DNA from 3 places in the Blastococcus sp. SYSU DS1024 genome. Region 3 is predicted to be linked to each of the others. Evidence: predicted binding sites of a transcription regulator. Region 3 holds the regulator's gene; each other region holds the start of a gene.
What was found. The regulator LexA, encoded in region 3, represses DNA repair genes until DNA is damaged. The targets are predictions, from matches to a motif close to TCGAACANNTGTTCGA.
Positions count from the first base shown of each region.

Region 1: a site for LexA is predicted at 3,764-3,779, ahead of dnaB (replicative DNA helicase). Genes of this name have one in related genera too.
Region 2: a site for LexA is predicted at 3,369-3,384, ahead of ACI79S_RS14155 (DUF6504 family protein). Genes of this name have one in related genera too.

Region 1 covers NZ_JBJHAA010000001.1:226,919-234,867, reverse strand. Annotated here, with positions in the region: gene ACI79S_RS01145 (deoxyribonuclease IV) at 1-150, opposite strand, end outside; gene ACI79S_RS01140 (hypothetical protein) at 275-1,297, shown strand; gene rpsF (30S ribosomal protein S6) at 1,508-1,795, shown strand; gene ACI79S_RS01130 (single-stranded DNA-binding protein) at 1,798-2,274, shown strand; gene rpsR (30S ribosomal protein S18) at 2,373-2,609, shown strand; gene rplI (50S ribosomal protein L9) at 2,621-3,067, shown strand; gene dnaB (replicative DNA helicase) at 3,864-5,234, shown strand; gene ACI79S_RS01110 (Ig-like domain-containing protein) at 5,479-7,407, shown strand; gene ACI79S_RS01105 (fatty acid desaturase family protein) at 7,532-7,949, opposite strand, start outside.
Region 2 covers NZ_JBJHAA010000015.1:6,481-14,429, forward strand. Annotated here, with positions in the region: gene ACI79S_RS14145 (DNA polymerase III subunit alpha) at 1-2,453, opposite strand, end outside; gene ACI79S_RS14150 (SAV_6107 family HEPN domain-containing protein) at 2,450-2,959, opposite strand; gene ACI79S_RS14155 (DUF6504 family protein) at 2,959-3,282, opposite strand; gene ACI79S_RS14160 (YbaK/EbsC family protein) at 3,519-4,097, shown strand; gene ACI79S_RS14165 (GNAT family N-acetyltransferase) at 4,094-4,687, shown strand; gene ACI79S_RS14170 (phytoene desaturase family protein) at 4,684-6,342, shown strand; gene ACI79S_RS14175 (carotenoid biosynthesis protein) at 6,339-7,148, shown strand; gene ACI79S_RS14180 (glycosyltransferase) at 7,145-7,949, shown strand, end outside.
Region 3 covers NZ_JBJHAA010000014.1:37,596-45,544, forward strand. Annotated here, with positions in the region: gene miaA (tRNA (adenosine(37)-N6)-dimethylallyltransferase MiaA) at 1-936, shown strand, start outside; gene dapF (diaminopimelate epimerase) at 933-1,805, shown strand; gene ACI79S_RS13780 (hypothetical protein) at 1,810-2,016, opposite strand; gene hflX (GTPase HflX) at 2,158-3,624, shown strand; gene ACI79S_RS13790 (phosphatase PAP2 family protein) at 3,683-4,405, shown strand; gene ACI79S_RS13795 (hypothetical protein) at 4,377-5,420, shown strand; gene lexA (transcriptional repressor LexA) at 5,424-6,191, opposite strand; gene ACI79S_RS13805 (LysM peptidoglycan-binding domain-containing protein) at 6,614-6,910, shown strand; gene ACI79S_RS13810 (hypothetical protein) at 7,035-7,787, shown strand.

The sequences.
Region 1 (7,949 bases), on a different contig from region 3:
GGGAGGTGGCGCCTTCCACCCCTGGGGGTCGGCGAGGAAGACCTGCACGGCATCCGCGCCGACCTCCGCCGCCCGGGCGAGCGGGCCGGGGACGGGTGCGTCGTCGTCCGCTCCGGCGCCCACGTGTACGCCGATCGGGTGCACGGCCATGCTGATCTCCGGTTTCTCGACGAAAAGCTGGTTTACCCGTATCGCCCACGTCACATCATCGTTGAGGCTGTGACGGGGGTTACTCGCCGGTCGTGGTGTCGCGTCGACGTGGAGGTAGCAGAACATGGCAACGGGTCGCATCCGTCGCACGGCCCACCGGGGCATCGCCGTGGCCGTCCTCAGCTGGTTCGGGGTGGCGGCGGCCTCCGTGGTGGTGGCGCCCGTGGCCGCCGCGGCCCCGACCGCGACCGTGCCGATCAGGGACCTCACGCAGCTCGTGGTCTCGGTCGACCAGGGCGGCTCGGTCACCTTCGTCAACGAGCTCCAGGACAAGACGCTGCAGGTCGGTGGTGGCGGGCTTCTGCCGTCGCTGATCAGCGTCACGGCCAGCACGGAGGTCACGCTCACCCTGCCGTCGGGCCAGCGGGAGCTGGCGCCCGGCGCGAGCGTCACCGAACGGTTCGACCGCAGCTGCGTGGCCGGCTGCTGGCTGACCTTCACCTACGCGCTGGAGTCCGGCGCCGCGCTCACGCAGCCGCTGATCGACGCCACCACCGCCCTCCTGCCGCCCCTCCCCCGGCCGCAGCCGCTCGTGGTGAACACCCTGCTGCCGCTGCCCAACCTGCCCGGCGCCAACCTGCCCCAGCTGCCGCCGGTGACCCTGCCGGCCGCGCCGCCCTCGGCGACCCCGCCCGCGCCGCCGGCGCCGGAGGCCCCGGGGGCGCCGCAGGCCGACCGGCCCCCGGCCCCGGAGGCCGGCCCCGCCCCGGAGGGCGTGCCGGGCGACCAGTACACCTACGAGACCGGGTCCGGTGGAGCCGCGCAGCTCGCCCCGGGTGCGCGTGGCTCGGCCGCCGCCTTCGACCCGTCCCGGTTCGTGGTCCCCGGACCGGCGCAGGCCGGTGCCGACCGCAGCGGCTCGGGCGGCGTCACCGGCACCTACGACGGCGCCACCGTTCCCGTGTTCGGTCAGCTGGCCGGCCTCAGCTCCGCGGAGCCGGACGGGGAGAAAGCGGGCCAGGTGGTCTCCGCGTCCGAGGCCCAGCCGGTCGCCCTGCCCGCCGCAGCGCTGGCTGCCGTGGTCGCGCTGGCCACGGTCACCGCGGCGCTGGTGCGCACCACCCAGGCCGCCCGCGCGTCCCGCTGACGCCGGCACCGCCCCAGGGGCTCGCCCCGGGCTCGCGAGGGGTGGGGAGGGACGGGTCCTCCAGCTGTGGACAGCGCCTGGCCCGCCCTGCTCCGCCGCTGGTAGCCTGGGACCGCGCGTTCCGGCTCCTGCCGGGGCGCGCGACGCGTGTACGACCCTCCTGCTGCAGATTCCCTGCAGCCGCGAAGACCAGAGGAGGTGGGGTTCTCCGTGCGTCACTACGAACTGATGGTCATTCTCGACCCCGACCTGGAGGAGCGCACGATCGCGCCCTCGCTCGACCGGTTCCTGACCGTCGTCACCAACTCCGGTGGCACCGTCAAGACCGAGATCTGGGGCCGTCGCCGCATGGCATACGAGATCAAGAAGCACGTCGAGGGCATCTACGCGGTCGTCGACATCCAGGCCGAGCCGGCCGCGGTGGCCGAACTCGACCGGCAGCTGAACCTCAACGAGTCGGTCCTGCGCACGAAGCTGATGCGGCCCGAGGTCCACTGACCATGGCCGGCGAAACCGTCATCACCGTCATCGGCAACCTCACCGCCGATCCGGAGCTGCGCTTCACGCCGTCGGGCGCTGCCGTCGCCAACTTCACCGTGGCCTCGACGCCGCGGACCTTCGACCGCCAGTCGCAGGAGTGGAAGGACGGCGAGGCGCTGTTCCTCCGCTGCAACGTGTGGCGGCAGGCCGCGGAGAACGTGGCCGAGTCGCTGACCCGCGGATCGCGGGTCATCGTCAGCGGTCGTCTCAAGCAGCGCTCGTTCGAGACGAAGGAAGGCGAGAAGCGCACCGTCGTCGAGCTCGAGGTCGACGAGATCGGCCCCTCGCTGCGCTACGCCACGGCCAAGGTCACCCGCGCCTCGCGCGGTGAGGGCGGCGGCGGCTTCGGCGGCGGCGGCGGTGGCTTCGGCGGTGGCGGCGGGGCGAGCGACCCGTGGTCGACGCCCGCCGGGCCGTCGGACGAGCCGCCCTTCTAAGCGGACCCTCCTGCCCCCCACGCCTCGCTCCGCTCGGCGTGGGCCCCGCACGAGGGCCACCCCAGGTCACCCACGCACTTCCCTCACTGGAGATATCAGTGCCCAAGCCCCCTGTTCGCAAGCCCAAGAAGAAGGTCTGCCAGTTCTGCAAGGACAAGGCGACCTACATCGACTACAAGGACACGACCCTGCTGCGGAAGTTCATCTCCGACCGCGGCAAGATCCGTGCCCGCCGCGTCAGCGGCAACTGCAGCCAGCACCAGCGGGACGTCGCCACGGCCGTGAAGAACAGCCGTGAGATGGCCCTGCTGCCCTACACCTCGACGGCGCGCTGATCATGAGCACGATGAAGCTGATCCTCACGCAGGAGGTCACCGGTCTCGGGTCCTCCGGCGACACCGTCGAGGTCAAGGGCGGCTACGGCCGCAACTACCTCCTGCCCCGCGGGCTGGCCATCGTCGCCACCCGGGGTGCGCAGAAGCAGGTCGAGTCGCTGCGCCGGGCGCGTGCCGCCCGCGACGTGCGGTCGCTCGAGGAGGCGCAGGCCGTGGCCGGCCGCCTGTCCGGGCTGACCGTCCAGGTGCCGGCGCGAGCCGGTGACGGCGGCCGGCTGTTCGGCCGGGTCACCACCGCCGACGTCGCCGCTGCCGTGACCGCCGCCGGCGGCCCGGAGCTCGACCGTCGCCGGATCGAGCTGCCCAGCAGCATCAAGACCACGGGCCAGCACACCGTCACCGTGCGGGTGCACCCGGAGGTCAACGCTCAGCTGACCATCGAGGTCGTCGCCAGCTGATCGAGCCCCTCTGCCGCCCGCCGCGACGGGACCGTGCAGAGGGGCGTCGTCCGGGCTCCCCCCGTGCACGCTGGGAGTGGGCCACCGGACGAAGGCACTGCCCACGAGGGGCGTCGGACGAGAGTCCGGCGCCCCTCGTGGCGTCTGCGGGTCCCGCACGCTGCTCCGCCTCCGCCACCCCTCGAACCCGCCACCCCTCGAACCCGCCATCCCCGCCGCCCCACGCCCCGGCCGACCCGCCGCGAGGTCCCAGGGACCGCCCTGGAGCCGTTCTCCGTCGCCGGGACGGCGCAGGGCCCCTCCCGGGGTGCCGGGCATGTCCCGGAGCCGGCCACGGGGCGCTGGGCGGCCAGGCTCGCCCCGGGCACGACGTGGCCGGAGCAGTCGCGGCCGGCCCCGCGGACGGGCCGGTGCACCGGTGTGACTCCTGGTACGACACCCCAGATTTTCTTCGGAGGTTTTCTCCGTCCACACCCGGTGGGCAGCGTCCGTGCAGGTCAACCGGCGCGGAACGGGCGGTGCGCGCACGCTGTCCCCCGACTCCTCCACATGTCGACAGGCGTCCGTCCACCGACTTGTCCACAAGTTGTGCAGATCGGTGTGCACACCGGTGGTGGACGCGGCCCGCGCGGCTTCCTAACGTCCTCTCCGGCCACCGAGCGGACGCGACTGTCAGTCCCCTCCGGTAGGCAGGAGCCGAACTGGTGTTCGGCACGGCGCCGTCCGCCGAGCTCGCGTACTTCCCCTGCGCGTGGTGGTGATGCGGGCGCGCTCGCAAGGAGATGGAGGTACTCCCGTGGCGGTGGCCGACGAGTTCAGCCGACCGTCCGCGACGGCGCCGGCGTACGACCGGCAGCCGCCGCAGGACGTCGCGGCGGAGCAGTCGGTGCTCGGCGGCATGCTGCTGAGCAAGGACGCGATCGCCGACGTCGTGGAGGTCTTGCACGGCAACGACTTCTACCGGCCGGCGCACCAGGTGATCTTCGACTGCATCCTCGACCTCTACGGGCGGGGCGAGCCGGCCGACGCGATCACCGTCGCCGCGGAGCTCAACCGCACCGACCAGCTGTCGAAGATGGGCGGCGCGGTCTACCTGCACACGCTCATCCAGTCCACGCCGACGGCGGCCAACGCCGGCTACTACGCCGCGATCGTCGCCGAGCAGGCGGTGCTGCGGCGGCTGGTGGAGGCCGGTACCCGGGTGGTCCAGCTGGGCTACGGCGCAGCCGGTGGGAAGGGCGACGTCGACGACATCGTCGACCGCGCCCAGCAGGAGATCTACGACGTCACCGAGAAGCGCATGAGCGAGGACTACTCGCGCCTCGAGGACGTCCTCCAGCCGACGATGGACGAGCTGGACGCGATCGCCTCCCGCGGTGGCACGGCCCGCGGTGTGCCCACGGGCATCCGCGACCTCGACGAGCTGACCAACGGCCTGCAGGCCGGGCAGATGGTCGTCATCGCGGCGCGTCCCGGCGTGGGCAAGTCGACGCTGGGGCTGGACATCGCCCGGTCGGCGACGGTCAAGCACGGGCTGCCCGCGGTCATCTTCTCGCTCGAGATGAGCAAGCACGAGATCACCATGCGTCTGCTCTCGGCCGAGGCGAAGGTGCCGCTGCACCACATGCGCGCCGGCTCGCTGTCCGACGAGGACTGGGCCAAGCTCGCGCGCCGGATGGGTGAGGTCGCCGACGCCCCGCTCTACATCGACGACTCGCCGAACATGACGATGATGGAGATCCGGGCCAAGGCGCGGCGGCTCAAGCAGCGCAACGACCTGAAGCTCGTGGTCATCGACTACCTGCAGCTGATGACCTCGGGCAAGCGCGTGGAGAGCCGCCAGCAGGAGGTCTCGGAGTTCTCCCGTGCGCTCAAGCTGCTGGCCAAGGAGCTCGAGGTCCCGGTCATCGCGATGTCGCAGCTGAACCGTGGCTCGGAGCAGCGTCAGGACAAGAAGCCGATGCTGTCGGACCTCCGTGAGTCGGGTTCGATCGAGCAGGACGCCGACATGGTCATGATGATCCACCGCGAGGACATGTACGAGAAGGAGTCCCCGCGGGCCGGCGAGGCCGACATCATGCTGGTGAAGCACCGCAACGGCCCGACCGCCAACGTGACCGTCGCCTTCCAGGGTCACTACAGCCGCTTCGTCGACATGGCGAACTGAGCAGGACCGGCCGTACGGCTGGGCTGGGCCCGGGACCGGTCGGTCCCGGGCCCGTGGCATCCCGGGGTCGACGACCGTCGCACTCCGTCATCGGTGCTGGTAGTCCTCGCGATGGGCGGCGAGCACTGTGGCGAAGCCCTTTCGTGCAGCGCTGCGCCACGCGCTGTCCCGAGATCGTCTCCCGCCGTTGTGGGCCGCGTCACCGGTCGGCTAGGAAGAGGGCCCCACAGGCATAGGAGACTCGTTGTCCTCACATCCCTGGCGCCGGACGACCGCGTCGCTCGTCAGCGCCCTGGCCGCGGCGGTCACCGTCACGGCCACCGCCACCCCCGCGCTCGCCACCCCCGCACCGGCCCAGCCGGTGTCGGTCTTCCCCACGAACGACCTGACCGTCCCCGACCGGCAGCAGCTCACCGGCCTGCGGGTCGCCCTGCCGACGGAGAACTGCGGCAACGTCGTCAGCTGCGGTCTCGTCGAGCGGCTCAACGAGCTCGACGGCTTCGACCTCGACCCGCGCATCGCCGTGCGTTTCGACGCCCCGGTCGACCCCGCCGAGGTCGCCCAGCGGATCACCGTGCGGCAGGAGCGCGGCGGATGGCGCACCGGCGTCGACCGCGTCGTCTGGGACCCGGCCACCAACACGCTGTACGCGCACCCCGTGGAGCAGCTCGCCCCGGGCACCACGTACCGCATCGACGTGCAGGCCGCACCCACGAACTCGGCCACCACCGAGACCTTCACGACGATGAGCGCCACCGACGGCCTGCTCGACGTGAACCTGCAGATCCAGTCCAACCGCGCGCTGCGGGCACTCGGCATCGAGCGCCCCGGGCTGGAGATCGACGGCGTCGTCCCGGTGACGGGCTCGACGGTCACGTTCGTCCCCGACCGGCCGGCTCCCGCCACGCCAGGGGGTACCCCGGCCGGGCCGAGCGTGCAGCCGACCAACCTCCTGCCCGCCGGCAGCACGCTGGTGTTCGGCTCCTACCAGGCGCCGTCCTGGCTCAACCCCGACGTCACCATCACCCAGACGCCGACCCGGGACACCGGTCCGGCGCCGGTCGAGGCCGAGCGCCTGCCCTTCGTCGCCGTCCTCCCGCCCGGCCCGGCGCCGGACGGCGGCTGGCCGACCGCGGTCTTCGGGCACGGCTTCACCGGCTCGACGACCAGCGTGTTCCTGGCCGCCCTGACCAACGCGCGGAGCGGCATCGCGACCATCGGGACGAACGTGGTCGGGCACGGCTACGGCCCGGAGAGCACCTGGCAGATCACCACGGCAGCGGGTGAGACCCGGACGTTCCCGAGCTACGGACGGGGCGTCGACCAGAACGGTGACGGGCTCGTCGGCAGCACCGAGGGCTCCTCGGCCACCGGTGCGGCCGCGGCGGTCTCCTCGCGCGACGCGCTCCGCCAGACCGCGGCGGACATCATGACGCTGGTCCGCTCACTGGGTGGCACGGACGTCGACGGCGACCGGCGCGGCGACCTCTCCGGCGCGCGGGTCACCTACTTCGGGCAGAGCTTCGGCGGGATCTACGGCACCATGCTCGCCGGCGCCGACCGGACGATCGCCCGCTCCGTGCTCAACGTCCCCGGCGGCCCGATCAGCGAGATCTCGCGCCTCTCGCCGGCGTTCCGGCCGCTCACCCTCCAGGCGCTCCAGGCAGCGGGCCTGCCGCCGAACAGCCCCGACGCGAGCCGCTGGTACTTCGAGGAGCAGCTGCCGCTGCGCGGCGAGGGGCCGGTCACCGCGACGGTGCCCGGTGCCCTCGCGATCCAGGACTACCTGGCGAAGGCGACGTGGCTGACCCGGCCGGGCAGCCCGGAGACGTTCGCCCCGCTGGTCCGGCACGACCGGGTGCTGGTCCAGGTGGCGTTCGGTGACCAGACGGTGCCGAACCCGACGTCCTACACGCTGGTCGACGCCGGTGACCTGTGGTCGCGGACGAGCCTCTTCCGCAACGACGAGGCCACCACCGCGCCGCTCAACCCGCACGGCTTCCTGCTGGACGTCGCGCGGTTCCCGGTGGCCGCGATGCAGGCCCAGGGGCAGGTCGCGGCGTTCCTCGGCCGCGGCGAGGTCGTCGACCCCGATGCGGACGGCCCGGTGTGGGAGGTGCCGATCAGCGACCCGGCGCTGCTGTGGTCGCTGAACTTCCCCGGCCGGGGCTGATGCCCTGACCGACCGCCGAACGGCAGAGGCCCAGAACCGTCACGGTTCTGGGCCTCTGCCGTTCACGGCCCCGCCCGGAGGCTCGCCCTGAGCGTGCGGAGGGTGAGCGGGGCGGGGTTTTTTCTCAGGCGGCGGCCTTCTGCTGCAGCGCGCGGCGGACCTTGGGCCCGCCGGTGGTCATCTTGTACAGCTTGGCCAGCTGCGCCGGGGCGTTCTTCGGCGTCGTCTCGGCCAGCCAGCCGTTGGGGAGGGAGAGCCGGATGACCTTGTGCCACGCGCTCGCGACCTGCTTGTACAGCGGGGCGGAGTGGTAGGTCAGGTCGTACCGGTCGAAGATGTCCTTCACCCGAGGGGCGATCTCGGCGTACCGGTTGCTGGGCAGGTCGGGGAACAGGTGGTGCTCCACCTGGTGCGACAGGTTCCCGGTCATGATGTGCATGGCCTTGCTGCCGGAGATGTTCGCCGAGCCCAGCATCTGGCGGAGGTACCACTCGCCGCGGGTCTCGCCCTCGATCGAGGTCTTCTCGAAGGTCTCGACGCCC
Region 2 (7,949 bases), on a different contig from region 3:
GCCGCCGGATGGTGGGTCTTCAGCCAGGCCGACTGGTAGGTGGGCAGCGCGAACGCCGCGGCGTGTGCCTTGCAGAAGCCGAACGACCCGAAGGACGCCAGCACCTCCCACACCCGCTCGGCCACCTCCACCGGGTAGCCGGCGGCCAGCGCCCGGGGCACGAACCACGCCCGCACCTCCGGGTGGGCGTCCTTCTCCCCCAGGGCGCGGCGCACCTCGTCGGCCTCGGCCAGCGTGCAGCCGGCCATCCGGGCCACCACCTGCAGCACCTGCTCGTGGAAGACCACCACCCCGGCGGTCTCGGCGAGCGCGAACTCCAGGTCCGGATGGGGGTACTCCACCTCGCGCCAGCCGTTCCGGGCCATGAGGAAAGGGGTGACCATGTCGCTCTTCACCGGCCCGGGCCGGAACAGCGAGATGTCGATGATGATGTCCTCGAACGTCCGCGGCCCGAACTTGCCGACCAGCTCGCGCTGCCCCGGCGACTCGATCTGGAACATGCCGAGCGTGCGGGTGCTGCGGATCAGCTCGAAGGTCGTCGGGTCGTCCCGGGGGACGGCATCGATGTCGACCGTCTCCTCGTCGACCCGCTCGATCTCGTCGAGGGCGTGCGCGATCGCCGACTGCATCCGGATGCCGAGCAGATCCAGCTTGAGCAGCCCCAGCTCCTCGACGTCGTCCTTGTCGAACTGGCTCATCGGGTAGCCGAGGTAGCTGCTCTCGACCGGGGTGCGGTCCAGCAGTGTGGCGTCGGAGAGCAGCACCCCGCACGGGTGCAGGGCGATGTGCCGGGGCAGCCCGTCCAGCCGGGACACGAGGTCGAACAGCAGGTCGAGATCACCGGTGCCGCCGGCGCGGCGCGAGCCGTACCGGCTGGCCCGCAGCTCGGGGAGGTCGCGCAGCGCCGCGTGCACCTGGTTGGCCCGGATGTGCGGGAACGCCTTGGCGACGGCGTCGACCTCCGCCTGCGGCAGGCCCAGCGCGGCACCGACGTCGCGGATGGCGTGGCGTACCCGGTAGGTGTCCATCATCGAGATGCAGCTGACCCGGTCGGCGCCGAAGCGGTCGATCACCGCGTCGTAGACCTCCATCCGGCGCGCGGACTCCACGTCGATGTCGATGTCGGGCAGCTGGTGGCGCAGCGGGGAGAGGAACCGCTCCATCAGCAGCCCGTAGCGCAGCGGGTCGACGTCGGAGATGCCCAGCAGGTAGGTGACCAGGCTGCCGGCACCCGAGCCGCGGGCCGCGGCCCGAACCCTCAAGCTCTTGATGAGGTCGACCACGTCGGCGACGGTCAGGAAGTAGGACGGGTAGCCGAGGCGCTCGATGACCCCGAGCTCGTCGGCCAACCGCTGGCGGACCCGGGCCGTCGGGGAGATGCCCCGGCGCCCCAGCCCCGCCTCGCACCGGCCGCGCAGCACCTGCGCCGGGCTCATCCCCCGCTCGGCCGGTGTGGTGACCACGCCCAGTTCGGGGTACCGGACGCTGCCGATGCCCAGGTCGCCGGCGGGGTCGACGGCGCACTGCTCGGCCAGCCGGGCGGTGCGCTCGAGCAGCCGCAGTGCGGCGTCCCGGTCGGGGCCGACGACGTCCTCGGCGACCTCGGCCATCTCCTTGCCCGACTTCAGGTACCCCTCGGCCGTGGTGCAGTCGACGTGCCGGGCGCCGAGCGGGACCAGCCGCCGGGCCGCGTCCAGCACGTCGGCGGTCGGGGCATCGAGGGCGTCGACGTACCGGACCGCGTTGCTCAGGATTACCGGCACCTGCTGCTCGGCGGCGAACCGGAGCAGCGCCTGGGCGCGCTGCCGGTCACCCCGGCCGCGGTGGTGCACCACCTCCAGCGCCAGCCCCGGGCCGAAGACCGCGCGCCAGGCGTCCAGCTGCTGACCGGCCAGGTCGGCCCGGCCGGCCAGCAGCGCCCGGCCCACCGGGGAGTCGGGACCGAGCAGGGGGACCAGCCCGGAGGCGTGCTCGGCGGCGATCGCCAGCGAGCTCACCGGCTCGCCACGGGTGCCGCGCAGGTGGGTGGCGCTGGTCAGCCGGCACAGCGACCGCCAGCCGGCCCCGTCCCGCGCGAGGAAGGTGACCCGGGGCAGCCGCGGGTCGACGCTCACCCCGCCCCGGGCCGGGGTCCGGCGCGGGGGCGTCGCGGCCCGCGACCGGGAGGACCGGGCCGCGGGGGGCTCCTCCCCCAGCACGTGCGCGAGCGCCGGCGGCACGCTGGTGCCCAGCGCCGGCGCCACCGCCAGGTCGATCCCGAAGATCGGCCGCACCCCGGCCGACCGGCAGGCCAGCGCGAACTTCACCGCGCCGTAGAGCCCGTCCCGGTCGGTCAGGGCCAGGGCCGGCATGCCGTGCTCGGCGGCCCGGGCCACCAGGTCGGCGGGGTGGTTGGCCCCGTACCGCATGGAGTAGCCGGAAGCGACGTGCAGGTGGACGAAGGGGTCGCTCACCTCCGGGATCCGGTGGACCGGGACCCCGACCGGGACGGCGCCCCGCCGACCACGTGCGGCCGCGGGTAGCGGGGCGGCTCGGGCAGCGCGTCGACGCCGAGCCCGGCCTCGACCACGGCGAGGAAGCCCCGCACATCGCGGACCAGGTCGTCGGCCTCCCGCTCGGTGACCGCCCGGGACAGCCCCGCCTCCGCCGCGGCGCGCTTGGCCGCACCGGCGGCGAAGAAGGTGGCCCACTCCCCCAGTTCGGGGGCGACCTGCCCCAGCAGGACCCAGGCGCTGCGCGGCCGCCGGCGGCCGCCCTCGGGACGGGTGCGGGCGGCGAGCACCGCGGCGGCGGCCCGGAGCGCCGCCAGGTGCGCGGTGGCGTACCGCTCCCGCGGATCGGTGGCCGCGGCCGCCTCGGCCAGGCCGCGGTGCGCCTGGCCGAGCAGCCCGGCGGCCGCGGCGGGCAACGCGGGCGGCAGCGGCAGCTGGCCGGCCGGCACGGCTCGTGCGGCGCCCATCAGTCGTGCACCCGGACGAGCCACCAGCGGTTGCCGGCGGCGTCCCACGTCAGGTCGTAGACGCCGGCGAAGCTCATCCGGGACCGCCCGGCCCGCACCGCCTCCACCCGCCAGACCTCGCGGGGCGCCACCAGGTCGTCGGACGCCCCGCCCGCCTCCGCGTCCCGCAGCCACCACGGCGCGGTCTCCAGCCAGGAGTCGAGCAGCTCGCCCACGACGTACCGGGACTGCCCGCGCCAGAACTGCACCGGCCCCGACGGGCCGCGTTCGACCTGCACCTCTTCGCCGGCCCGACCGACGACCTCACCGAGCACCCGGCTCATGACAGCCTCCCCACGCCTCACCCCGCGCACCCGCCCGCCACCCCACCGGCGGGGAAGAGAGCCGGGAAGGAGGGGTCGGACGTCGTTCGAACACCCGTTCGAACGACGTCCAGTAGACCGGAGCACTCCCCCGTCGTCAAGCCGGACCGCGGCGTGTCCGTCGACCCGCCCCGCACCCCCACCGCCGGGCAGGGCACGCCGGGCGCGCCACCCCCAGGCGGTGGCAGGATCGACGCATGAGCCCACCCCCGCACCCCCGGGTGGCCGCCGTCGCCCGGGCCCTCGCCGCGGCCGGCGCCGAGGGTGAGGTGAGAGTCCTCCCCGCCGAGGTCCGCACCGCGGCCGCAGCCGCCGCCGCGCTGGGCGTCCCGGTCGGCGCGATCGTCAACAGCCTGGTCTTCCTCGCCGACGACGCGCCCCTGCTCGTCCTCACCAGCGGCGCGCACCGCGTCGACGTCGTCCAGGTCGCGGCGCTGCTCGGCGTCGGCTCCCTGGCCCCCGCCCCCGCGGACGTCGTCCGCGAGCACACCGGCCAGCCCATCGGCGGGGTCGCCCCGGTGGGGCACCCGGCCCCCCTCGGCACCCTGGTCGACGTGGAGCTCGCCCGGTACGACCGGCTGTGGGCCGCGGCGGGGCACCCGACGGCGGTCTTCCCGACCAGCTACGACGAGCTGCTCCGCATCACCGCCGGCACCGCGGCCGAGGTGGGTGGCGGTCCGCTCGACGGGACCGCCACCACGGTGGGCGGCGCCGACCGGCCGGACACCGCCGGGCCGGACACCGCCCGGCCGGACGCCGCCGGGGTCGCGCCGTGACGGGCACCCGCCCGGCCACCCGGATCCTCGAGCTGCCGGTCCCCTGGATGCGGGAGCACATGCACGAGGTGCTGGCCATCTACGGGCTGGCCATGGGCTACGACTCGGGCATCGTCGCCGGCCGGTACGGCTACGCGATCCAGCACACCGAACGGCCCGGCTTCCGCGCCGTGGGGGCCTTCGCGCAGACCCCGGAGGGCGAGCGGCTGGTCGGCTTCGGTTACGGCTACCTCATCGCCCCCGGGCAGTGGTGGCACGACCAGGTGCGCGCGGCGCTGGACCGCCGGACGGCGAAGAAGTGGCTGCCCGGCGCCTTCGAGATCTGCGAGCTGCACGTCCACCCCGACGCGCAGAGCCAGGGGCTGGGCCGGCAGCTGCTGCACGCGCTGGTCGAGGGCCTGCCGCACCCGGTCGCCCTGCTCTCCACGCCGGACGCCGACACCAAGGCGTTCCGGCTGTACCGCGCCGACGGGTTCGTCGACCTGGCCCGCGGCTACCACTTCCCCGGCGACTCCCGGCCCTTCGCGATCCTGGGCGCGCGGCTGCCGCTGCATCCACGCGACCCCTCCGCGACGAACCCACGGTCGTGACCGCCGCCCCCGAACCCGTCGCACCCGTGGACGTCGTCGTCGTCGGCTCCGGCCACAACGGCCTCGTGGCCGCCTGCTACCTCGCCCGGGAGGGCCTGTCCGTCGAGGTCGTCGAGTCCGACGACGTCCTCGGCGGGGCGGTCTCCACCGTCGAGCGCTGGCCCGGCGTCCGCGTGGACCGCGGGTCCAGCGCGCACGTCATCGTCCGGCACAGCGGGATCATCGAGGAGCTCGACCTCGCCGCCCACGGGCTCCGCTACGTCGACTGCGACCCGTGGGGCTTCGCGCCGGCCCCCGCACCCGGCGATCCCGGCCCCGCCGGCCGGCCGCTGGTCTTCTCCGTGGACCTCGACGCCACCTGCGCCTCGATCGAGGCCGCCTGCGGACCGGCCGACGCCGCGGCCTACCGCCGCTTCGTCGAGGTCTGGGGCCCGCGCAGCCGCGCCGTGGTCGCCTCCTTCGGCCGCGCGCCGTCCCCCGGCGGCCTGGTGCGCTCCTTCTGGCCGCTGGGTGCGCCCGCCGACGGCCGGCCGCGCACCCCGGGCGGTGAGCTGGCGGTCGACTTCCTCGGCTCCGGCGATGCCCTGCTGGACAGGTGGTTCGGCAGCGAGCGGCTCAAGGCGGCGCTGGCGTGGTTCGGCGCCCAGTCGGGGCCCCCGATGTCCGAGCCCGGCACCGCGGCGATGATCGGCTGGGTGGCGCTGCTGCACGACGTCCCACCCGGGCACCCCGTGGGCGGCTCCGGCGGGCTGACGCAGGCGCTGCGCCGGCGGCTGGAGTCCGACGGCGGCCGGGTCGTCCTCGGGGACGGCGCCGCGCGGCTGCTGGTCGAGGACGGCCGGGTGGCCGGGGTGGCGACCCGCTCCGGGCGGGTGGTCCGGGCGCCGGCGGTGGTGGCCGCCTGCCACATCGGGGTGACCCGGGAGCTGGCCGGCGACGCGGCCCCGCCGGTCCTGGCCGACGTCGCCCCCCCGGTCGGCAACGGTTTCGGCCTGGTCGTGCGCGCGCTGACCGACGCCCCGCCGGCCTACCCCGGCGCCGGGCCGGAGGCGCTGCAGGGGCTCCAGCTGCTCTGCACCGACCGGGCGCAGCTGGCCGCCGCGCACGGCGACTGGGGTGCCGGGCAGCTGCCCCGCGAGCCGGTCCCGCTGGCCATGTCGTTCTCCGCGAGCGACGACACCCTGGCCCCGCCGGGGCAGCACGTGGTCACGATCTGGGGCCAGTGGTACCCGTACGCGCTGGCCGACGGCGGCGACTGGGACGCCCTGGCCGACGCCGAGGCCCGGCGGCTGATCGAGGCCGTCGACCGCCACGCCCCCGGGTTCGCCGCCTCGGTCCGGGAGACGTACGTGCAGACCCCGCTGGCCCTGGAGCGGGAGCTGTCCCTCCCCCGCGGCAACGTCATGCACGTGGAGATGGGCCTGGCCAGCATGTTCGCCTTCCGCCCGGCCCCCGGCCTGTCGGGCTACCGGGTGCCCGGGTTGCCCGGGCTGTACCTGTCCGGCGCCTCCACCCACCCCGGCGGTGGGGTCTCGGGCAACTCCGGGCGGACGGCGGCCCGCACGGTCCTCGCCGACCGCCGGGCGCTGCCCCGCGCGCGGGCGGCGGCCGGCCGCGCGGTGCAGCGCGTGCGCGGTCGGGCGGGGCGCGGGTGACGACGACCGCACCGGCCACCGCACCCGCCGCCGTCCGCGTGGTGCCCTGGGCCCTGGCGGCGGCGCTGGTCGCGACGGCGATCGCCTACCCGCTGGCGTCGGGCTCGTCCCGGGACGCCGTCTCCTGGGGCATCGTGCTGCTGGGCTCGGCGCTGTCGGTCGCGCACGCGGGCCTCAGCCGCGGCGCCCGCACCGGCGTGGGGGTGCTGGCGCTGGTCGCCCTCGTCTCCATCGCCTTCGAGTCCTTGGGGGTGGCCACCGGGTTCCCCTACGGCAGCTACTCCTACAGCGACGTCCTCGGCCCCACCCTGCTCGGCGTGCCGTTCCTGGTGCCGCTGGCGTGGCTGATGATGGCCTGGCCCAGCTGGTTGCTCGGCGAGGTGCTGGCCCGACCGGTGCGCGCGAGCCGCCGCCGGCCGGCGCGCATCGCCTGGGCGGCGGCGGTCTTCGCGGCGTGGGACGTCGTCCTCGACCCGCAGCTGGTGCAGGCCGGCTACTGGACGTGGGAGCACCCCTCCCCCGGCCTGCCGGGCATCGACACCGTGCCGCTGACCAACCTCGCCGGCTGGCTGCTGGCCGGGCTGGTGCTGATGACGCTGCTGGACCTGCTGGTCGAGCGCACCGCCCGGCCACCGCGCACCGGCCCGGGCGCCCCGTTGCTCGCCCTGGCGTGGATGACCCTGGGCGGCGCCCTCGCGCACGCCGGCTGGCTGGGCCTGCCCGGCTCGGCGGCCTGGGGGGCGGCGCTGGGCGCCTGCGTCCTCGCCGTCCTGGCGCTGCAGCGTCGACGCGCGGGGCGGCCGTGAGCGGTCGCCTGGTGCGCACGCTGGCCGGCGTCTCGGTCGCCGGCGCCGTGCACGCGGCCGTGAACGCCGCGCTGCTGCGCCGCCCACCGGTGGATCCGCCGGCGGTGGAGCGGCAGGTCACCGTGGTGCTGCCGGTGCGCGACGAGGCCGACCAGGTCGCCGGCTGCCTGGCGGCGCTGCTCGACCAGCGCGGCGCGGAGCGGCTCCGGGTCGTCGTGGTCGACGACGGCTCCACCGACGGCACCGCCGACGTCGTCCGGGCCGTCCCCGACCCACGGGTGCGGCTGGTGACCGCACCGCCCCTGCCGGCCGGGTGGTTGGGCAAACCGCACGCCTGCGCCGTGGGGGCGGCCGAGGCCGGGGACGCCGAGGTGCTGGTGTTCGTCGACGCCGACGTCCGCCTCTTCCCCGACGCCGTCGCCGCAGCCGTGGCGGTGCTGGACGCGCACCGCCTGGACCTGGTCTCGCCGTGGCCGCGGCCGCTGGCGGTGGGCCCCGCCGAGCGCCTCGTGCAGCCGTTGGCGCCCTGGCTGTGGATCACCACGCTGCCGCTGCGGCTGGCCGAGCGCTCGCCACGGCCCTCGCTGGCCGCCGCCAACGGTCAGTTCCTCGTGGTGCGGCGGGCGGCGTACGAGCGCGCGGGCGGCCACGCGGCCGTGCGCGGTGAGGTGCTCGAGGACATCGCGCTGCTGCGGGCGGTCAAGCGCGCCGGTGGGCGGGGCGTGCCGATCGACGGTTCGTGCCTCGCCGCCTGCCGGATGTACGACGGCTGGGCTGCGGTCCGCGACGGCTACGCGAAGT
Region 3 (7,949 bases):
AGCGAACCAGCGGCCCCGACCCCGCCGCCGGTGGTCGCGATCGTCGGGCCGACGGCGGCCGGGAAGACCGCGCTCGCCGTCGAGCTGGCCCGGCGGCTGGGCGGGGAGGTGGTGAACGCCGACTCGATGCAGCTCTACCGCGGCATGGACATCGGCACCGCCAAGCCCGACCTCGCCGAGCGCGGCGGGGTGCCGCACCACCTGCTCGACCTGTGGCACGTGCGCGAACCGGCATCGGTGGCCGAGTACCGCCGGCGGGCGCGGGCCGAGATCGACCGGCTGCGGGCCGCCGGCACCGTGCCGTTGCTCGTCGGCGGCTCGGGGCTGTACGTGCGCGCGGTCCTCGACGAGCTCGAGTTCCCGGGCACCGACCCGGTGGTCCGCGCCCGGCTGGAGGGCGAGCTCGCGGACGTCGGTCCGGCCGCGCTGCACGCCCGGCTCGCCGCGCTCGACCCCGCGGCCGCCGCGGTCGTCCTGCCGAGCAACGGCCGGCGGATCGTGCGCGCGCTGGAGGTGATCGAGCTGACCGGCGGGCCGTTCCGCGCCGAGCTCCCCGAGCCGCGCCCGCACTACCCGGCGGTGGTGCTGGGGCTGGACCGCGAGCCGGCCGAGCTCGACGAACGGATCGCCGTCCGGGTCGACCGGATGTGGGCCGCGGGCTTCGTGGACGAGGTGGCGGCGCTGGCCGCCGACGGGCTCCGCGAAGGACCGACGGCCTCCCGCGCCCTCGGCTACGCCCAGGTGCTGGCGCAGTTCGACGGCGCGCTGTCGGCCGAGGAGGCCCGCGAGCGCACGGTCACCACCACCCGCCGGTTCGTGCGCCGGCAGCGCTCCTGGTTCCGCCGGGACGCCACCACGACGTGGTTGGACGCCGCGCGGCCCGACCTGGCCGACGCCGCCGTCGCGGTGATCACCGCGCCTAGGATCGGGTCGTGACCTCCGCGCCGCGCGTGCTCATCGGGCACGGCACCGAGAACGACTTCGTGGTGCTGCCCGACCCCGACGGCACCGTGTGGGCCGGTGACCGCCTGGACGCCGCCATGGTGCGGCGGCTGTGCGAACGGCGGGCCGGCCTGGGGGGCGACGGCGTGCTGCGGCTGGTGCGCAGCGCGCACGTCCCGGATGCGGCGGCGGTGCTCGGGAACGACCTCGGCCGCTGCGAGTGGTTCATGGACCACCGCAACGCCGACGGCTCGTACGCGGAGATGTGCGGCAACGGAATCCGGCTGTTCCTGCACGCGCTGATCAGCGAGGGGCTGGTCGACCGCGGCGACTGCGCCGACGGCCTGCTCGTCGGTACCCGCGGTGGGCCGCGACGGGTGGGAGCCGGTGCCGACGGCGGCTACTGGGTCGACATGGGCCCCGCCCGCCCGTTCGGCGAGGGCGAGGCGCAGCTCGACGGCCGGGCCTTCGCCGGCCTCGCCGTCAGCATGGGCAACCCCCACCTGGCCTGCCTGACCGACGTGCCCGTCGAGCAGCTGGACCTGACCGGCACTCCGGCGTTCGACCCGGCGCTGTTCCCGGAGGGCGTCAACGTCGAGCTGGTGAACGTCCTCGAGCCGGGTGCCCACGTGCGGCTGCGGGTCAGCGAACGCGGGGTGGGCGAGACGCGGTCGTGCGGCACCGGCGCCTGCGCGGCGGCCTACGCGGCCCTGCGAGCGGCGGGCGCCGACGAGGGCACGGTCGTCGTGGACGTCCCCGGGGGCCGCCTGTCGGTGCAGGTGACCCCCGGGACGACGGTCCTCAGCGGTCCGGCCGTCCTGGTGTCGGCCGGCACGCTGTGCCCGGAGTGGCTCCGGGCCTGAGGCGTCAGCGGCGGTCGTCGTCGGGCGGCACGGGGACCATCGCGTCGTCGTCGCCGGTGGCCGGAGGGGTGGGTGGCGCCCCCCGGCCGCTGTCCTGGTCCGCCCCTGCGCCCATCGGGTTGCGCGGCGGGCCGCCGATGCCCTCGGGGTCCCGGCCCGGGTCGTCCAGCTCGCTGTTCGAACCCAGTCGGCTCGATCCGCTCTCGCTCATCGGTTCCTCCTCCGTGCGTCGCGTTCGTCCCGCAGGCCCTACCCCTGCCGCCGATCGGGATGCATCGGGGGCGGCGATGCGTTGTACCGGGCGATGACATCTCAGGTGCTTTCCACGCAGGACCGTGCCACGCTGGACACGATGACGACCGCCCCCGATGCCCTGCCCGTCGACGAGCAGGCCGACCTCGACGACACCCGCCCCGCGCCCGCCGGGCAGTGGGACGAGGCCGACGACACCACCGGCTCCTACGCGCTCGAGGCGCGCGGTGCCCTGCGCCGGGTGGCCGGCCTCTCCACCGAACTCGCCGACGTCACCGAGGTCGAGTACCGGCAGCTGCGACTCGAGCGGGTCGTGCTCGTCGGCGTCTGGACCGAGGGCACCCAGGCCGACGCCGACCGCTCGCTGGCCGAGCTGGCCGCCCTGGCCGAGACGGCGGGCTCGCAGGTGCTCGAGGCGGTCAGCCAGCGGCGCGACAAGCCCGACGCCGCCACCTACGTCGGCTCGGGCAAGGCCAACGAGATCCGCGACATCGTCGCCGCGACCGGCGCCGACACCGTCATCTGCGACGGTGAGCTCACCCCTGGCCAGCTCAACCAGCTGGAGAAGGTGCTCAAGGTGAAGGTCGTCGACCGGACGGCGCTGATCCTCGACATCTTCGCCCAGCACGCCACCAGCCGGGAGGGCAAGGCCCAGGTCGAGCTGGCGCAGATGCAGTACATGCTGCCGCGCCTGCGCGGCTGGGGTGAGTCGCTCTCCCGCCAGGCCGGTGGCCGCGTCGCCGGTGGTGGCGGTATCGGTACCCGCGGTCCTGGTGAGACGAAGATCGAGACCGACCGGCGGCGTATCCGCGCCCGGGTGAGCAAGCTGCGTCGCGAGATCGCCGGTATGGCCACCGCGCGGGCCACGCAGCGGTCCAGCCGCGGCCGCAACGCGGTGCCGAGCGTGGCCATCGCCGGGTACACGAACGCCGGCAAGTCCAGCCTGCTCAACCAGCTCACGGGCGCCGGCGTGCTCGTGGAGAACGCGCTGTTCGCCACCCTGGACCCGACGGTCCGCCGGGCGGAGTCGCCGGACGGCCGGGAGTACACGCTGACCGACACCGTCGGCTTCGTGCGCCACCTGCCGCACCAGCTCGTGGACGCGTTCCGCTCCACCCTGGAGGAGGTCGCCGCGGCCGATCTGCTGCTGCACGTCGTCGACGGCTCCGACCCCGACCCGCTGGGCCAGATCGACGCCGTCCACGTCGTGCTGAACGAGATCGACGCGTCGGCGGTCCCCGAGGTGATCGTCGTCAACAAGGTCGACGCGATGAGCGAGGAGGACATCCTCACGCTCCGCCAGGCCCTGCCGGGCGCCGTCTGGGTGTCGGCGCGGACCGGCGCCGGCATGGACGCGCTGCGCCGGCTCGTGGCCGAGCGGCTGCCGCACCCGGACGTCGACGTCGACGTGCTGGTGCCCTACGACCGGGGGGACCTGGTGTCCCGCGTGCACCGTGACGGCGAGGTGCTCGGCGAGGTGCACGAGGCCGGCGGGACCCGCCTGACCGCCCGGGTCGACGGCGCTCTCGCGGCGGTGCTCGAGGAGTTCGCGGTCCCGGTCGGCTGAGCGGGATCGGTCGGCCTGCGCTGATCACGATCCGGTCACGGCCCGGTACCGTGGCGGCGTGACCAGGGGAGCCGTGCAGGCGACGGAGGCACCGCGGGCTGCGCCCGTGGTCCCCGTCGGCCGGCCGCCGTGGTGGCTGGTCGCCGCGGCTCTGCTGGTCACGCTGCTCATCACCGCCGACCTGCTCGCCCACGGCCCGTCCGAGCGGCTGGACCTCCGGGTGTCCGAGATCGTGAGCGACTGGGGCCTGCGGGACACGCCGGGATACCCGGCGGTGTGGGTGGTCACCCAGCTCGGGGGGCGCGTGACCATCCTGGTCGTGCTCGCCGGCCTGGTCGGCTACCTGATCTGGCGGCGCGGCACCTGGCTGCCTGCCGTCCGCGTGGTGCTGGCTCTCGGAGTGCTGACCGCCGGGGTCTACGCGATCAAGCACGGGGTCGGGCGCACCGCGCCGGCGTTCCCCGGTTCCTACTTCTTCCACCCCGACGGTGCCTCCTTCCCCTCAGGGCACGTCGCCAACGCGGTGCTCATGTGGGGGGTGGCCCGCTGGCAGGCCGTCGAGTACGGGCTCCCGCCGGCGGTCCAGCGGACCTTCTGGTGGCTGAGCGTCGTCGGGCCGGTGGCCACCGGCGTGGCGATGGTCTCGCTGGACTTCCACTGGGTCACCGACGCGGTCGTGGGAGCCGCCGTCGGGATCGTGCTCCTGGGCGTGGTTCATGCACTGGACGCTATGGTTCTGTCACGCTGGGTACGTGCCCGAGCAGGCCGAGCGAATCCCTAGCCGCGCCCGGCGGCGGCGGCTCGCCGTCGCGAGCGCCCTGACCGGCGCCCTGGCCGTGCTCGTCCCCGCTCCGGCGTCGGCGGAAGAGGCGGCGCCGGAGGTCCGCTGCGCCATCACCGACCCGCGACTCGCCGAGCTCTCCGGCCTGGTGGTCGTGGGGGATCAGATGCTCGCCCTCAACGACGGCGGCGAGCAGGTCGCGGTCCACGGCCTGGACTCCTCGTGCGCGGTGGTCGACGTCCAGACCGGGACGGCCGACCCGTTCGACCCCGAGGACCTCGGGGTGGCGCCCGACGGGAGCGTGTGGGTGGCCGACATCGGCGACAACGGCGCCGTCCGCCCGACCGTGGCGCTGCACGTGCTGCGGCCCGACGGCACGACGGCGCTGCACCGGCTGACCTACCCCGACGGCGCGCACGACGCCGAGGCGCTGCTCCTGGCTCCGGACGGAACGCCGTACCTCGTGACCAAGGAGGTGCTCGGCTCCAGCGGGGTCTACCGGCCCACCGCCGCGCTCGTGGACGGCGGCACGGTGCCGATGGAGCGGGTGGGCACGGTCAACGTCACCCTCACCGGAACTCCGGGCGGCCCCGTGGGCCGAGCGGGGCAGCTGCTGGTCACCGGAGGAGCGGTCGCGGGCGACGGGAGCGCACTGGCGCTGCGCACCTACACGGACGCCTACGTGTGGCCGCTGGCCGGCTCGGACGTGCCCGGTGCGCTGGCCGGCGAACCGGTGCGGGTGGCGCTCCCCGAGTCGCCGCAGGGCGAAGCCATCAGCTTCGCCGCCGACAGCCGGGCGCTGGTGGTCGCCAGCGAAGGCCTGCCCAGCGCCGTCACCGTGGTTCCGCTGCCGACCGGGGCCGCCGCCGCGAGCGCGCCCCCCGAAGGTGATCCGCTGCCGTCGTTCGCCGAGCTCACCCGCTCGGACCGTTCACCCATCGCCGCGGCCCTGATCGCCGCCACCGTCGCCACCGTCGTGGTCTGGCTGGGCGGCAGGTTGCGCCGCCGACCCTGAGGGTCAGACGCGACGCAGGACCGACACCACCCGCCCGAGGATCGTCGCCTCGTCGCCGGGGATCGGCTCGTAGGCCGGGTTGTGCGGCAGCAGCCACACGTGACCGTCCCGGCGCTTGTACGTCTTCACCGTCGCCTCGCCGTCGATCATCGCCGCCACGATCTCGCCGTTCTCGGCGGTCGGCTGCTGGCGGACGACGACCCAGTCGCCGTCACAGATGGCGGCCTCGACCATCGAGTCGCCGGCCACCTTCAGCATGAAGACGGTTCCCTCGCCGACCAGCTCGCGCGGCAGCGGGAAGACGTCCTCCACCGCCTGCTCGGCGAGCACCGGACCACCGGCGGCGATCCGGCCGACGAGCGGGACGTAGGCGGGCGCGGCTGCCTGCACTCCGTCGCCGAGCACGGGCGGCTCGACCTGTGCGGCGCTGGGCCGGCCGGCATCCCCGGGCAGTCGCACGTCCAAGGCGCGCGGCCGGTTGGGGTCGCGCCGCAGCCAGCCCTTCTTCTGCAGCACCGCGAGCTGGTGCGCGACCGAGGACGCCGAGGACAGCCCCACGGCCTCACCGATCTCGCGCACCGACGGGGGGTAGCCCCGCCGGTCGATCGAGTCGCGGATCACCTCGAGGACCCGCCGCTGCCGCTGGGTCAGCCCGTCCCCATCGGCCGCGCGGTCGGGAAAGGCCCGCACCGACGCCGAACCGTCCGCCGCCCCCGGGGTCGCGCCCGCGGTGCCGCCCCGGTTGCCGGACGTCCTGCTCGAGTCCGCCACGTCTCCTCCTCGCCGGCTGCCCCGCGCAGCTCTCGACCCTCGTCGTCGGGGGAACGGTAGCGCCGATCGCCGACCACTTCAAACAGGTGTTCGAAACTTTCCCGTGTCGCACCACTTCTGTCGGCCCCATCCGGTAGACATCGGACAGGCGTTCGAATCGAACACACGTTCGGGTCCGGCGGGTGCCGGCCAGGAGGGCTGAACACATGACGAGCAGCGCGGCACTACAGGTCCGTGGAGAGGTGCCGGTCGGCCCGGGGGAGCGGTGTGCCGGTCCGCCACCCGCCCGGCACCTCCGGGTGCTCCCGCCGCCTCGCTCCTACGCGGAGACGGCCGGGCCCCGGCCCGCGCCGGCTCTCGCGGGCGCGAACGACCTGCGGGCCGCCGCGGAGCGACCGCCCGCCCGTGGTGGTCGGGCACGGGTGGAGCCGCCACCGCTCCGGTTGACCGCGCGCGGTCGCCGTCTGCTGGTGGTCCTCGCCCTCCTGCTCGCCGTGGGTGCGCTCGCCGTCGGCGAGGCGGTCCTCGGGGAGGCAGGTGGCGGGTTGGAGCTCATGGGGACGACGAAGGTGATCGTCGAGCCGGGCGACACGCTCTGGTCGATCGCCGGTGCGGCCGCCGACGGGCGCGACGTCCGCGACGTCGTCGTCGACATCCAGCGGCTGAACGGGCTCGACACCGCAGCGATCACCCCAGGTCAGGTCCTCGTGCTGCCCTGACGTCCCTGCGGGCTCGGCGCGAGCGCGTGACGGCAAGGTGTTCACAAGGCGACCCTGCGACTTCGTCAACCCTCAGTGCAGGCGCGTTCACCGTGCGTGCTCGTCGGCCACATACGGTTCGCCCGTGTCCAGCGTCATGGAGAACCGCGCCGCGGTGTTCGCCACTCGTCCCCAGGCCGTCGAGGTGCACCAGGCGGGTGCCTGGTGCGCGGGGGAGCTGCTGGGGTGGCGGCACGACGATTCCGGCGCGTGCCAGATGTGGGTGCGGGTCGTCGTCGACGGCGTGGAGGAGACGCTCTGGACCGAGCTGGCGGACCTGCGGCTTCCGGAGCCGCCGGTCGTCGACGCGCCCCCGGTGACGCAGGCGATGCCCGCCCCGCCGTCGGTGGCACCGCTCCAGCAGGGTCCGTCGACCGACGTGGAGGCGACCGCCAGCCTGCCGCTGGTGCGCGACAGCCGCGAGCCGCGGGCCGGCTCCCACCGGTCGGGCGGTCGCCGGCGAGCGCCGGAGAGCGACGCCGCGCGGGGCGCGCCGGCGTCCTCGGTGCCGGTTCCTTCCCCGGGTCGGCACCGCGCTCCGACCACTGCGCCCGGCCCGGTCGTGGGCCGGCACCGCGCCGCCGACACCGAGCTCTTCCCGGCCGTCGTCGAGAGCGCGCCGGGTGCGCCGTCCCCAGCCCGTGACGAGCGGCCGCGGGGCGGTGGCTGGTCGGTGCCTGCGGCCCGCGCTGCGAGCCCGGTCGAGACCGGCTCCGCCGCGGGGGGCTGGGCCCCGCCGGCCGACCTCGAGCAGGATCTCCTGACCCGACCGATGCGGCTGAGCGACCAGATCCCGCACTCGCGGCGGCCCCGGGTGGGCGGCTCGGTCAGCGCCTGATCGTCGTTCGGCGGTCCTGGCTGGGCCCGCCCGCGGGGGCTCGGCACTGCTGTCGTGTGCCCGCCGGGCCGCCGGTCGGGCGGTGGGCGCCTCCTGCGCCGAAGGGTGTGCGCCGATGCGCCGCCCTGGGGGCCAGAACCGCGCATCGGCGCACAGCCTCGT